Regions from separate parts of the Streptomyces sp. NPDC051211 genome, predicted to be linked through region 1. Evidence: predicted binding sites of a transcription regulator. Region 1 holds the regulator's gene; the other holds the start of a gene.

Region 1 (4,998 bases):
GAGCCCCGGCCTGCGGCCCGTCCCCCCGGCAGCGCCCGGCCTGGTGGCCCGGCCTGCCCGGTGCCGACCGGTGCCGGCACCCGGCGGGGGCGCGCGGCCGGGCGGGGTGTAGCCGGGGGTGCCGCTGCGCGGAGCCTTTCCCCTACCCGCCCCTTCCCGAACTGGGGCTCCGCCCCAGACCCCGCGCCTCAAACGCCGGCGGGGCTGGGGGGTACCGCCCGGCGGGGTTGGGTTGCCGCGTAGCGGCAATTCCAGCCCCGCCGGCGTTTGAGGCGCGGGGATCCGGGGGCTGGCCCCCGGCAGCGGCGCGGCACTGGGCCGCGGACCGGCACCTGTGGGCCGCAGGGCATCCAGCCCCGCGGCACCTGTGGGCCGCAGGGCATCCAGCCCCGCGGCGCATGTGGCCGCAGGCATTCAGCCCCGCCGGCGTTTGAGGCGCGGGGGATTGGGGGCAGCGCCCGCGCAAGGGGGCGCAGCAGCCCGGTGGCGTTGCCGGGGGCGGGGTCAGGGGGCGGACGTGACGTGGTCGATGAGGTGTTCCACGGGGCCCAGGAGGGCCGGTTCCAGGTCGCGGTACGAGGTGACGCGGGACAGGATGTGCTGCCAGGCCGCGCCCGTGTTCGGGGGCCAGCCCAGCGCGCGGCAGACGCCCGTCTTCCAGTCCTGGCCCGGCGGGACCACCGGCCAGGCCCGGATGCCGAGGGAGGACGGTTTCACCGCCTGCCAGACGTCCACGTACGGGTGGCCGACCACCAGGACGTCCGGGGACGACGCGACCTGCGCCGCCAGACGGGACTCCTTCGAGCCCGGGACCAGGTGGTCCACCAGGACGCCCAGCCGCGCATCGGCGGCCGGCGCGAACTCGGCGACGATCGCCGGAAGGTCGTCCACCCCGGACAGGTACTCCACGACGACCCCCTCGATCCGCAGGTCGTCGCCCCACACCTTCTCCACCAGCTCCGCGTCGTGGCGGCCCTCCACGTAGATCCGGCCCGCCCGGGCCACCCGGGCCCGCGCCCCGGGGACCGCGATCGAGCCCGAGGCCGTACGGAGCGGAGCCGCGGGCCGGCGGGCGGCGCGGGACGGGCGGACCAGGGTGACCACCGCACCCTCCAGCAGGAAGCCGCGCGGCTCCAGCGGGAAGACGCGCCGCTTGCCGAAGCGGTCCTCCAGGGTCACCGTGCCGCCCTCGCAGGCCACCACCGCGCCGCAGAACTCCGTACCCGCCACCTCGACGACCAGATCGGGGTCCGCGGCCACCTCCGGCACCGGTTTCGTGCGCTTCCAGGCAGGCGTCAGATCGGGGGAGTAGTCGGGGGAGTGCTCGCGCATTCGGACGAGCGTAGGGGCAACCGCCCTCGCATCAAGGCGACACGCGGAAACGGGCCGCCAGTGTGGCGCGTTGCGCACGGACGAAGGCGGCGGAGACCACCGCTCCGTGGCCGGGGACGTACAGCGCGTCCTCGCCGCCCAGGGAGAGCAGCCGGTCCAGCGCGTCCGGCCACCGGGACGGGATCGCGTCCGGGCCCGCCGAGGGCTCCCCGGACTCCTCGACCAGGTCCCCGCAGAAGACCACCTCCCCCTCGCCGCCCGGCACGAACAGCGCCAGGTCGTGCCGGGTGTGCCCGGGGCCCACATTGGCCAGCAGCACCTGCACCCCGCCCAGGTCCAGCGTCCACTCGCCCGACACCAGGTGGCGGGGCGGGACCAGCAGGTCCGCCGATTCGGCCGCGTCCTGGGCCGGCAGTCCGTGGCGCACCGCGTCCGAGCGGAGTTCCTCACGGCCCCCGGCCGAGCCCAGCAGCGCATCCAGCCCGACCGCCCCGTAGACCTCGGCCCCCGCGAACGCCGCCGCCCCCAGCACATGATCGAAATGTCCGTGGGTGAATGCGATATGGGTCACCCGCCGACCGGTCAGCCGCTCCGCCTGCGCCCGCAGCTCGGCGCCCTCCCGGAGGCACGATCCGGGGTCGACCAGCAGCACCGAATCGTCCCCGACCACCAGTCCTGCCGTGCAGTCCCACACCGGAAGCCGCCGCCGGCCGGCCCGTCGGGTCAGCCGCTCCCAGCCCGCCTCTTCCCATTGCACGTCCATGCAGCGACGCTACCGTGGCGGGCTCCCTTGCCTCCGGTGTACCTGCCCGCCGTACACTGACCGGGGGACTCTGGCACTCCAACCCTGTGAGTGCCAGCCGGGACCCGGGGGACCGGGGACCAGGGACCGCAGAAGAACCGCAGAAGACCGGATTCACCGTTGGAGGTGGCGCGCGATGCTCAGTGAACGCAGGCTCGAAGTGCTGCGCGCCATCGTCCAGGACTATGTCGGGACGGAGGAGCCGGTCGGCTCCAAGGCGCTCACCGAGCGGCACGCCCTCGGCGTCTCGCCCGCGACCGTGCGCAACGACATGGCGCTGCTGGAGGAGGAGGGCTACATCGCGCAGCCCCACACCAGCGCCGGCCGGATCCCCACCGACAAGGGCTACCGGCTCTTCGTCGACAAGCTGGCCGGGGTCAAGCCGCTGTCGACCCCCGAGCGCCGGGCCATCCAGAACTTCCTCGACGGCGCCGTCGACCTCGACGACGTGGTCGGCCGGACGGTGCGGCTGCTCGCCCAGCTGACCCGGCAGGTCGCCGTCGTGCAGTACCCGTCGCTGACCCGCTCCACGGTCCGCCACGTCGAGCTGCTCTCGCTCGCGCCCGCCCGGCTGATGCTCGTACTGATCACCGACACCGGCCGGGTCGAGCAGCGCATCGTGGACTGCCCCGCGCCGTTCGGCGAGACCTCCCTCACCGACCTGCGCGCCCGCCTCAACGGCATGGTCGTCGGCCGCCGCTTCGCGGACGTGCCGCCGCTGGTGCAGGACCTGCCGGAATCCTTCGAGGCCGAGGACCGGGCGACGGTCTCCACGGTCCTCGCCACCCTCCTCGAAACCCTGGTCGAGGAGACCGAGGAGCGGCTGATGATCGGCGGCACCGCCAATCTCACCCGCTTCGGACACGACTTCCCCCTGACCATCCGGCCCGTGCTCGAAGCACTCGAGGAGCAGGTCGTGCTCCTCAAACTGCTGGGCGAGGCCAACGAGTCGGGGATGACCGTACGCATCGGCCACGAGAACGCCTACGAAGGACTCAACTCCACGTCGGTCGTCTCGGTCGGCTACGGTTCGGGCGGCGAAGCAGTCGCCAAACTCGGCGTGGTCGGACCGACCCGCATGGACTACCCCGGAACGATGGGAGCGGTACGCGCAGTGGCACGTTACGTCGGACAGATCCTGGCGGAGTCGTAAGTGGCCACGGACTACTACGCCGTACTCGGCGTGCGCCGCGACGCATCTCAGGACGAGATCAAGAAGGCCTTCCGCAAGCTCGCCCGCGAGCTGCACCCGGACGTGAACCCCGATCCCAAGACGCAAGAGCGTTTCAAGGAGATCAACGCCGCGTACGAGGTGCTGTCGGACCCGCAGAAGAAGCAGGTCTACGACCTCGGCGGCGACCCGCTGTCCGCCTCCGGCGGCGGCGGTGGCGCGGGTGGTTTCGGGGCCGGGGGCTTCGGCAACTTCTCCGACATCATGGACGCCTTCTTCGGCCAGGCCTCCCAGCGCGGCCCGCGCTCGCGCACCCGGCGCGGCCAGGACGCGATGATCCGCCTCGACCTGGAACTGGACGAGGCCGCCTTCGGTACGACCAAGGACATCCAGGTCGACACGGCGATCGTGTGCACGACCTGTTCCGGTGAGGGCGCCGCACCCGGCACCTCGGCGCAGACCTGCGACATGTGCCGCGGCCGCGGTGAGGTCTCCCAGGTCACCCGGTCCTTCCTGGGCCAGGTCATGACCTCGCGGCCGTGCCCGCAGTGCCAGGGCTTCGGCACCGTGGTCCCGACCCCGTGCCCGGAGTGCGCGGGCGACGGCCGGGTCCGCTCCCGCCGCAACCTGACGGTCAAGATCCCCGCGGGCGTCGAGAACGGCACCCGCATCCAGCTCTCGGGCGAGGGCGAGGTCGGCCCCGGCGGCGGCCCCGCCGGCGACCTGTACGTGGAGATCCACGAGCTGCCGCACCCGGTCTTCCAGCGGCGCGGGGACGACCTGCACTGCACGGTGACCATCCCGATGACCGCGGCAGCGCTGGGCACCAAGTGCCCGCTGGAGACCCTGGACGGCATGGAGGAGGTCGACATCCGGCCCGGCACCCAGTCCGGCCAGTCGATCCCGCTGCACGGCCGCGGTGTCACGCACCTGCGCGGCAACGGGCGGGGCGACCTGATCGTCCACGTCGAGGTGACGACCCCGAGCAAGCTGGACCCGCAGCAGGAGGACCTGCTGCGCCAGCTGGCGAAGCTGCGCGGCGAGGAACGGCCCACCGGCCAGTTCCAGCCCGGGCAGCAGGGGCTGTTCAGCCGCCTGAAGGACGCGTTCAACGGCCGCTGACGCCGAGTGCGTCGGCGGCCCCTGCCGGGGGTCCGGGGGTTGCCCCCGGGTCGGCACAGTCAGCCGGGGCAGCAGGGGCTGTTCAGCCGCCTGAAGGACGCGTTCAACGGCCGCTGACGCCGAGTGCGTCGGCGGCCCCTGCCGGCCGCTGACGCGCGGCGCGGTACCGGGCTGGCCGGTTGACGCAAGCGGACTATGCCAGGCGAATTGTGTGATTCGGTCTGCTGCGGGGGACATGGCACGATGCAGGTCATGTCCTCCGCGGTGAACGGTCTCTGCCAATACCCGATCGTGCAGGCTCCCATGGCGGGCGGAGGCTCCTGTCCGCCGCTCGTCGCCGCCGTGTCCGAGGCGGGCGGTCTCGGTTTCCTGGCCGGCGGCTACAAGACCGCCGACGGCATGTACCAGGAGATCAAACTGGTCCGCGGCCTCACCCGGCGACCGTTCGGCGTCAACCTCTTCATGCCGCAGACCGCGCAGGTGGACCCGGCCGCCGTCGAGGCCTACCGGGGACAGCTCGCGGGCGAAGCCGGCTGGTACGAGGTCTCCCTCGCCGAAGATGACATCGTTG
Region 2 (4,998 bases), on a different contig from region 1:
CCCCGGTGGTGGCCAGCAGGGAGCGCCACAGCACCTCGCCCTTGCCGGGCACGGCCGGGATGCGGGGGAGGATCTCGTCGCGGTGCACCACCCGGGCGCCGGCCTTGGCCGCGACCTCCGCGGTCCGGTCGGCCGACCCGGAGTCGATTACTACGAGTTCGTCAACAAGAGGAACCGGAAGGCCGTCTATCAGTTCCCGCCGGATCACCTCGACTATCTCCCCGACGGTCGCCTCCTCGTCGAGCGCGGGAAGCACGACACTGACCGTCGTCCCAGCCGCCCGCTTCGCGGAAAGCAGCTGGTCGAGCGGCCTGTCGGCGGCAGTCCAGGACCGCCGGCCCAGCCAGCGCTCCACCTCTTCCAGCACCTGCGGCACTCCCTGAATCCGTCCGTCATGAGATCCATCTCGCCGTTCGGACAGCTGTCTCATCCGCCCGATCCGTCGGTTACAGTCTTGAACAACGCGCAGGACCCCCGCATGCCGGGGGTGCTCGCACACAAATGCCCGGGTGCGCCATAGAGCGCGCGGCCCGGCGCCATACCGCTCATCCAGAGGGGCAGAGGGACACGGCCCGTTGAAGCCCCGGCAACCCTCCAGTCGGTTCTCGCGTCTGCGCTCAGCAGCGAGGTCCCCGGCTAGGGAAGGTGCCAAATCCGTCTCGTGGCGAAGTGCGCCACGGGGAAGATGAGGAGAAAGGGCCTCGCCATCATGGCTGCACAGACTGTCGCCACCTCTGTCGATCTCGGACCTGCCGTTGCGCTCTCCTGTCGTGAATGCGGCACCCGCTTCGACCTCGGTCCCATTTTCGCCTGTAACGAGTGTTTCGGACCGCTGGAAGTCGCGTACGAGCTCCCCACCGGTGACCCCGAAGCCCTGCGCGCCGCCATCGAGGCCGGCCCGAACAACATCTGGCGTTACGCCCCGCTGCTGCCCGTCCCGGCCGACGTCGCCGCCAAGCCCAACCTGAACCCGGGCTTCACCAAGCTCGTGGACGCCGAGAACCTGGCCAAGGAGCTGGGCATCACCGGCAAGCTCTACGTCAAGGACGACTCCGGCAACCCGACGCACTCCTTCAAGGACCGCGTCGTGGCCATCGCCGTCGAGGCCGCCCGCGCCTTCGGCTTCACCACGCTCTCCTGCTCCTCCACCGGCAACCTGGCCGGCGCCGTCGGCGCCGCGGCCGCCCGCGCCGGCTTCCGGTCCTGCGTGTTCATCCCGCACGACCTGGAGCAGGGCAAGGTTGTCATGGCCGGTGTCTACGGTGGCGACCTGGTCGGCATCGAGGGCAACTACGACGACGTCAACCGCTTCTGCTCCGAGCTCATCGGCGACCCGCTGGGCGAGGGCTGGGGCTTCGTCAACGTCAACCTGCGCCCGTACTACGGCGAGGGTTCCAAGACCCTGGCGTACGAGATCTGCGAGCAGCTCGGCTGGCAGCTGCCCGACCAGATCGTGATCCCGATCGCCTCCGGCTCGCAGCTGACGAAGATCGACAAGGGCCTGCAGGAGCTGATCAAGCTCGGCCTGGTCGAGGACAAGCCCTACAAGATCTTCGGCGCCCAGGCCGAGGGCTGCTCCCCGGTGTCCACCGCCTTCAAGGCGGGCCACGACGTGGTCCGCCCGCAGAAGCCGAACACCATCGCCAAGTCCCTCGCCATCGGCAACCCGGCCGACGGCCCGTACGTGCTCGACATCGCCCGCCGCACCGGCGGCTACGTCGAGGACGTCGACGACACCCAGGTCGTCGAGGCCATCAAGCTGCTCGCCCAGACCGAGGGCATCTTCGCCGAGACCGCGGGCGGCGTGACCGTCGGCGTGACGAAGAAGCTCATCGAGAACGGGCAGCTCGACCCGGCGCTGACCACCGTCGTCCTCAACACCGGCGACGGCCTCAAGACCCTGGAGGCGGTGGCCGCGGACAGCGGCCAGACCGCCACCATCCGCCCCAGCCTGGACGCGTTCCGCGCCGCCGGCCTGGCCTGACCATCTCCCCGTACTACCGGAAAGGCAGTAGCGCCATGAGCGTCAACGTCCGCATCCCCACCATCCTGCGCACCTACACCGGTGGTGCTGCCGAGGTCCCGGCCGAGGGCGCGACCCTGGCCGAGGTCATCGAGTCGCTGGAGAAGAACCACCCGGGCATCGCCGCGCGCGTCCTGGACGACCAGGGCAAGCTCCGCCGCTTCGTCAACGTCTACGTCAACGACGACGACGTGCGCTTCGAGGGCGGCCTGGAGGCTGCGACTCCGGACGGTGCGGGCGTCTCCATCATTCCGGCCGTCGCGGGCGGCTGACCGGACCGGCACCGTGCCGGCGGGCGGCTGCCGACCCGTCGGTAGCTGACACGCGCAAACCCTGAATTGCCCCCTCCGCAAAAGCGGAGGGGGCAATTCTGCTTGATTGGGCGCGGTAGAGTTGGGGAAGTCCCCTCCGCCGTTCTTGCCCGCCGCATATGAGCGGGCCTCCCCATGGTCGACATCGGGCCAATGTGCGTGTGCGATATGAGGCTTTGGCGTGTTTCGCCAGGTCCAACTTGCCCTGGGATATGGCAAATTTTCACTCTATTTCAAGCTATTCGCATGTCCAGAATTCTCGTCGGAATGACCTGTTGCAGACAGCTCCGGTCCAGATACATTCAGCCGCGGTCGACGCGTTCCGACGCAAGTTCTGACCCGGGACCGCGAAGTGCGGTCCTGCGCAAGGGCCAGTAATAGGGGAGTTAGGCATGGCTCAGGGCACCGTCAAGTGGTTCAACGCGGAGAAGGGCTACGGCTTCATCGCGGTCGACGGTGGTGCGGATGTGTTCGTCCACTACAGCGCCATCCAGATGGACGGGTACCGCACCCTCGAAGAGGGTCAGCGGGTCGAGTTCGAGATCTCGCAGGGCCAGAAGGGTCCGCAGGCGGACATGGTCAAGCTCGCGGTCTGACCAGGACGTCGACCACCGACACGCACACGCGAGGGGCCCACATTCCGGACAGGGATGCGGGCCCCTCGCGCGTTGACCTGCATCGCAGCCGGAGGATGTCCGGTCCTTGCCCGAAGCCGCTTGCACTCGTGGGGGTCGAGTGCTAATCATTGGCGTTAGCACTCTCCAGGTGAGAGTGCTACATAGACGAGGACCGGGTCGGTGAGGCCCGCAGTGTCCGGCGGGAAGGAACCGCCTGGCACGCAGGCCGTCCGTCGCGGGCGCCAGCGCGGTCCGGAGCAATCCACCCCGTCCGGGAGGACCACTTCACATGGCCAAGATCATCGCGTTCGACGAGGAGGCCCGGCGCGGTCTCGAGCGCGGCATGAACCAGCTCGCCGACGCCGTCAAGGTCACCCTTGGCCCCAAGGGTCGCAACGTCGTCCTCGAGAAGAAGTGGGGCGCGCCCACGATCACCAACGATGGTGTTTCCATCGCCAAGGAGATCGAGCTCGAGGACCCGTACGAGAAGATCGGCGCCGAGCTGGTCAAGGAAGTCGCCAAGAAGACCGACGACGTCGCCGGTGACGGTACGACCACCGCGACCGTCCTCGCCCAGGCGCTCGTCCGCGAGGGCCTGCGCAACGTGGCCGCCGGCGCCAACCCGATGGCCCTCAAGCGCGGCATCGAGAAGGCCGTCGAGGCCGTCTCCGGCGCCCTGCTGGAGCAGGCCAAGGACGTCGAGACCAAGGAGCAGATCGCTTCCACGGCCTCCATCTCCGCCGCCGACACCCAGATCGGCGAGCTCATCGCCGAGGCCATGGACAAGGTCGGCAAGGAAGGCGTCATCACCGTCGAGGAGTCCCAGACCTTCGGTCTGGAGCTGGAGCTCACCGAGGGTATGCGCTTCGACAAGGGCTACATCTCGGCGTACTTCGCCACCGACATGGAGCGTATGGAGGCGTCGCTCGACGACCCGTACATCCTGATCGTCAACTCCAAGGTCAGCAACGTGAAGGACCTCCTTCCGCTGCTGGAGAAGGTCATGCAGTCCGGCAAGCCGCTGCTGATCATCGCCGAGGACGTCGAGGGCGAGGCCCTGTCGACCCTGGTCGTCAACAAGATCCGCGGCACCTTCAAGTCCGTCGCGGTCAAGGCTCCGGGCTTCGGCGACCGCCGCAAGGCCATGCTGGGCGACATCGCCATCCTCACCGGTGGCACGGTCATCTCCGAGGAGGTCGGCCTCAAGCTCGAGAACGCCGGCCTGGACCTGCTGGGCCGCGCCCGCAAGGTCGTCATCACCAAGGACGAGACCACCATCGTCGACGGTGCCGGTGACAGCGACCAGGTTCAGGGCCGCGTCAACCAGATCCGCGCCGAGATCGACAACTCGGACAGCGACTACGACCGCGAGAAGCTGCAGGAGCGCCTGGCGAAGCTCGCCGGCGGTGTTGCGGTCATCAAGGCCGGTGCCGCGACCGAGGTCGAGCTCAAGGAGCGCAAGCACCGCATCGAGGACGCCGTTCGCAACGCGAAGGCGGCCGTCGAGGAGGGCATCGTCGCCGGTGGCGGCGTGGCCCTGCTCCAGGCCTCCTCGGTCTTCGAGAAGCTCGAGGCCGACCTCACGGGCGACGAGGCCACGGGCGCGAACATCGTGAAGCTGGCCCTCGAGGCCCCGCTGAAGCAGATCGCGATCAACGCCGGCCTCGAGGGCGGCGTCGTGGCGGAGAAGGTCCGCAACCTGCCCGTCGGCCACGGCCTGAACGCCGCGACCAACGAGTACGTCGACCTCATCGCCGCGGGCATCATCGACCCGGCGAAGGTGACCCGCTCTGCCCTGCAGAACGCGGCCTCCATCGCGGCGCTGTTCCTCACCACCGAGGCCGTCATCGCCGACAAGCCGGAGAAGGCTGCCGCCGCTCCGGGCGGCATGCCGGGCGGTGACATGGACTTCTGATCCCCCGCGGATCGGTAGCTCCAGAAGCTGTAAGCCGAGGGCGGTATCCCCAGCGGGGGATACCGCCCTCGGGCGTTCAGGCGGCCGACCGTGCCACGAAGCGGACCTCCTCGTGGTCCGCGTCGAGCGCGA

The links. Region 1 encodes HrcA, which represses chaperone genes, less so after heat shock. Its sites were predicted from a motif close to TTNGCACTCNGNNNNNCNGAGTGCNAA; they were not measured.
Region 2: the regulator HrcA is predicted to act here: its motif matches at 3,050-3,076, upstream of groL (chaperonin GroEL).

Annotation. Positions count from the first base shown of each region.
Region 1 is NZ_JBFBAV010000029.1:22,811-27,808, reverse strand. It holds gene AB0447_RS24995 (DUF3097 domain-containing protein) at 505-1,332, opposite strand; gene AB0447_RS24990 (MBL fold metallo-hydrolase) at 1,364-2,095, opposite strand; gene hrcA (heat-inducible transcriptional repressor HrcA) at 2,271-3,287, shown strand; gene dnaJ (molecular chaperone DnaJ) at 3,288-4,427, shown strand; gene AB0447_RS24975 (nitronate monooxygenase) at 4,680-4,998, shown strand, end outside.
Region 2 is NZ_JBFBAV010000049.1:13,140-18,137, forward strand. It holds gene AB0447_RS31330 (glucosyl-3-phosphoglycerate synthase) at 1-367, opposite strand, end outside; SAM riboswitch class I at 543-692, shown strand; gene thrC (threonine synthase) at 686-1,984, shown strand; gene AB0447_RS31340 (MoaD/ThiS family protein) at 2,020-2,295, shown strand; gene AB0447_RS31345 (cold-shock protein) at 2,727-2,930, shown strand; gene groL (chaperonin GroEL) at 3,241-4,866, shown strand; gene AB0447_RS31355 (helix-turn-helix domain-containing protein) at 4,943-4,998, opposite strand, start outside.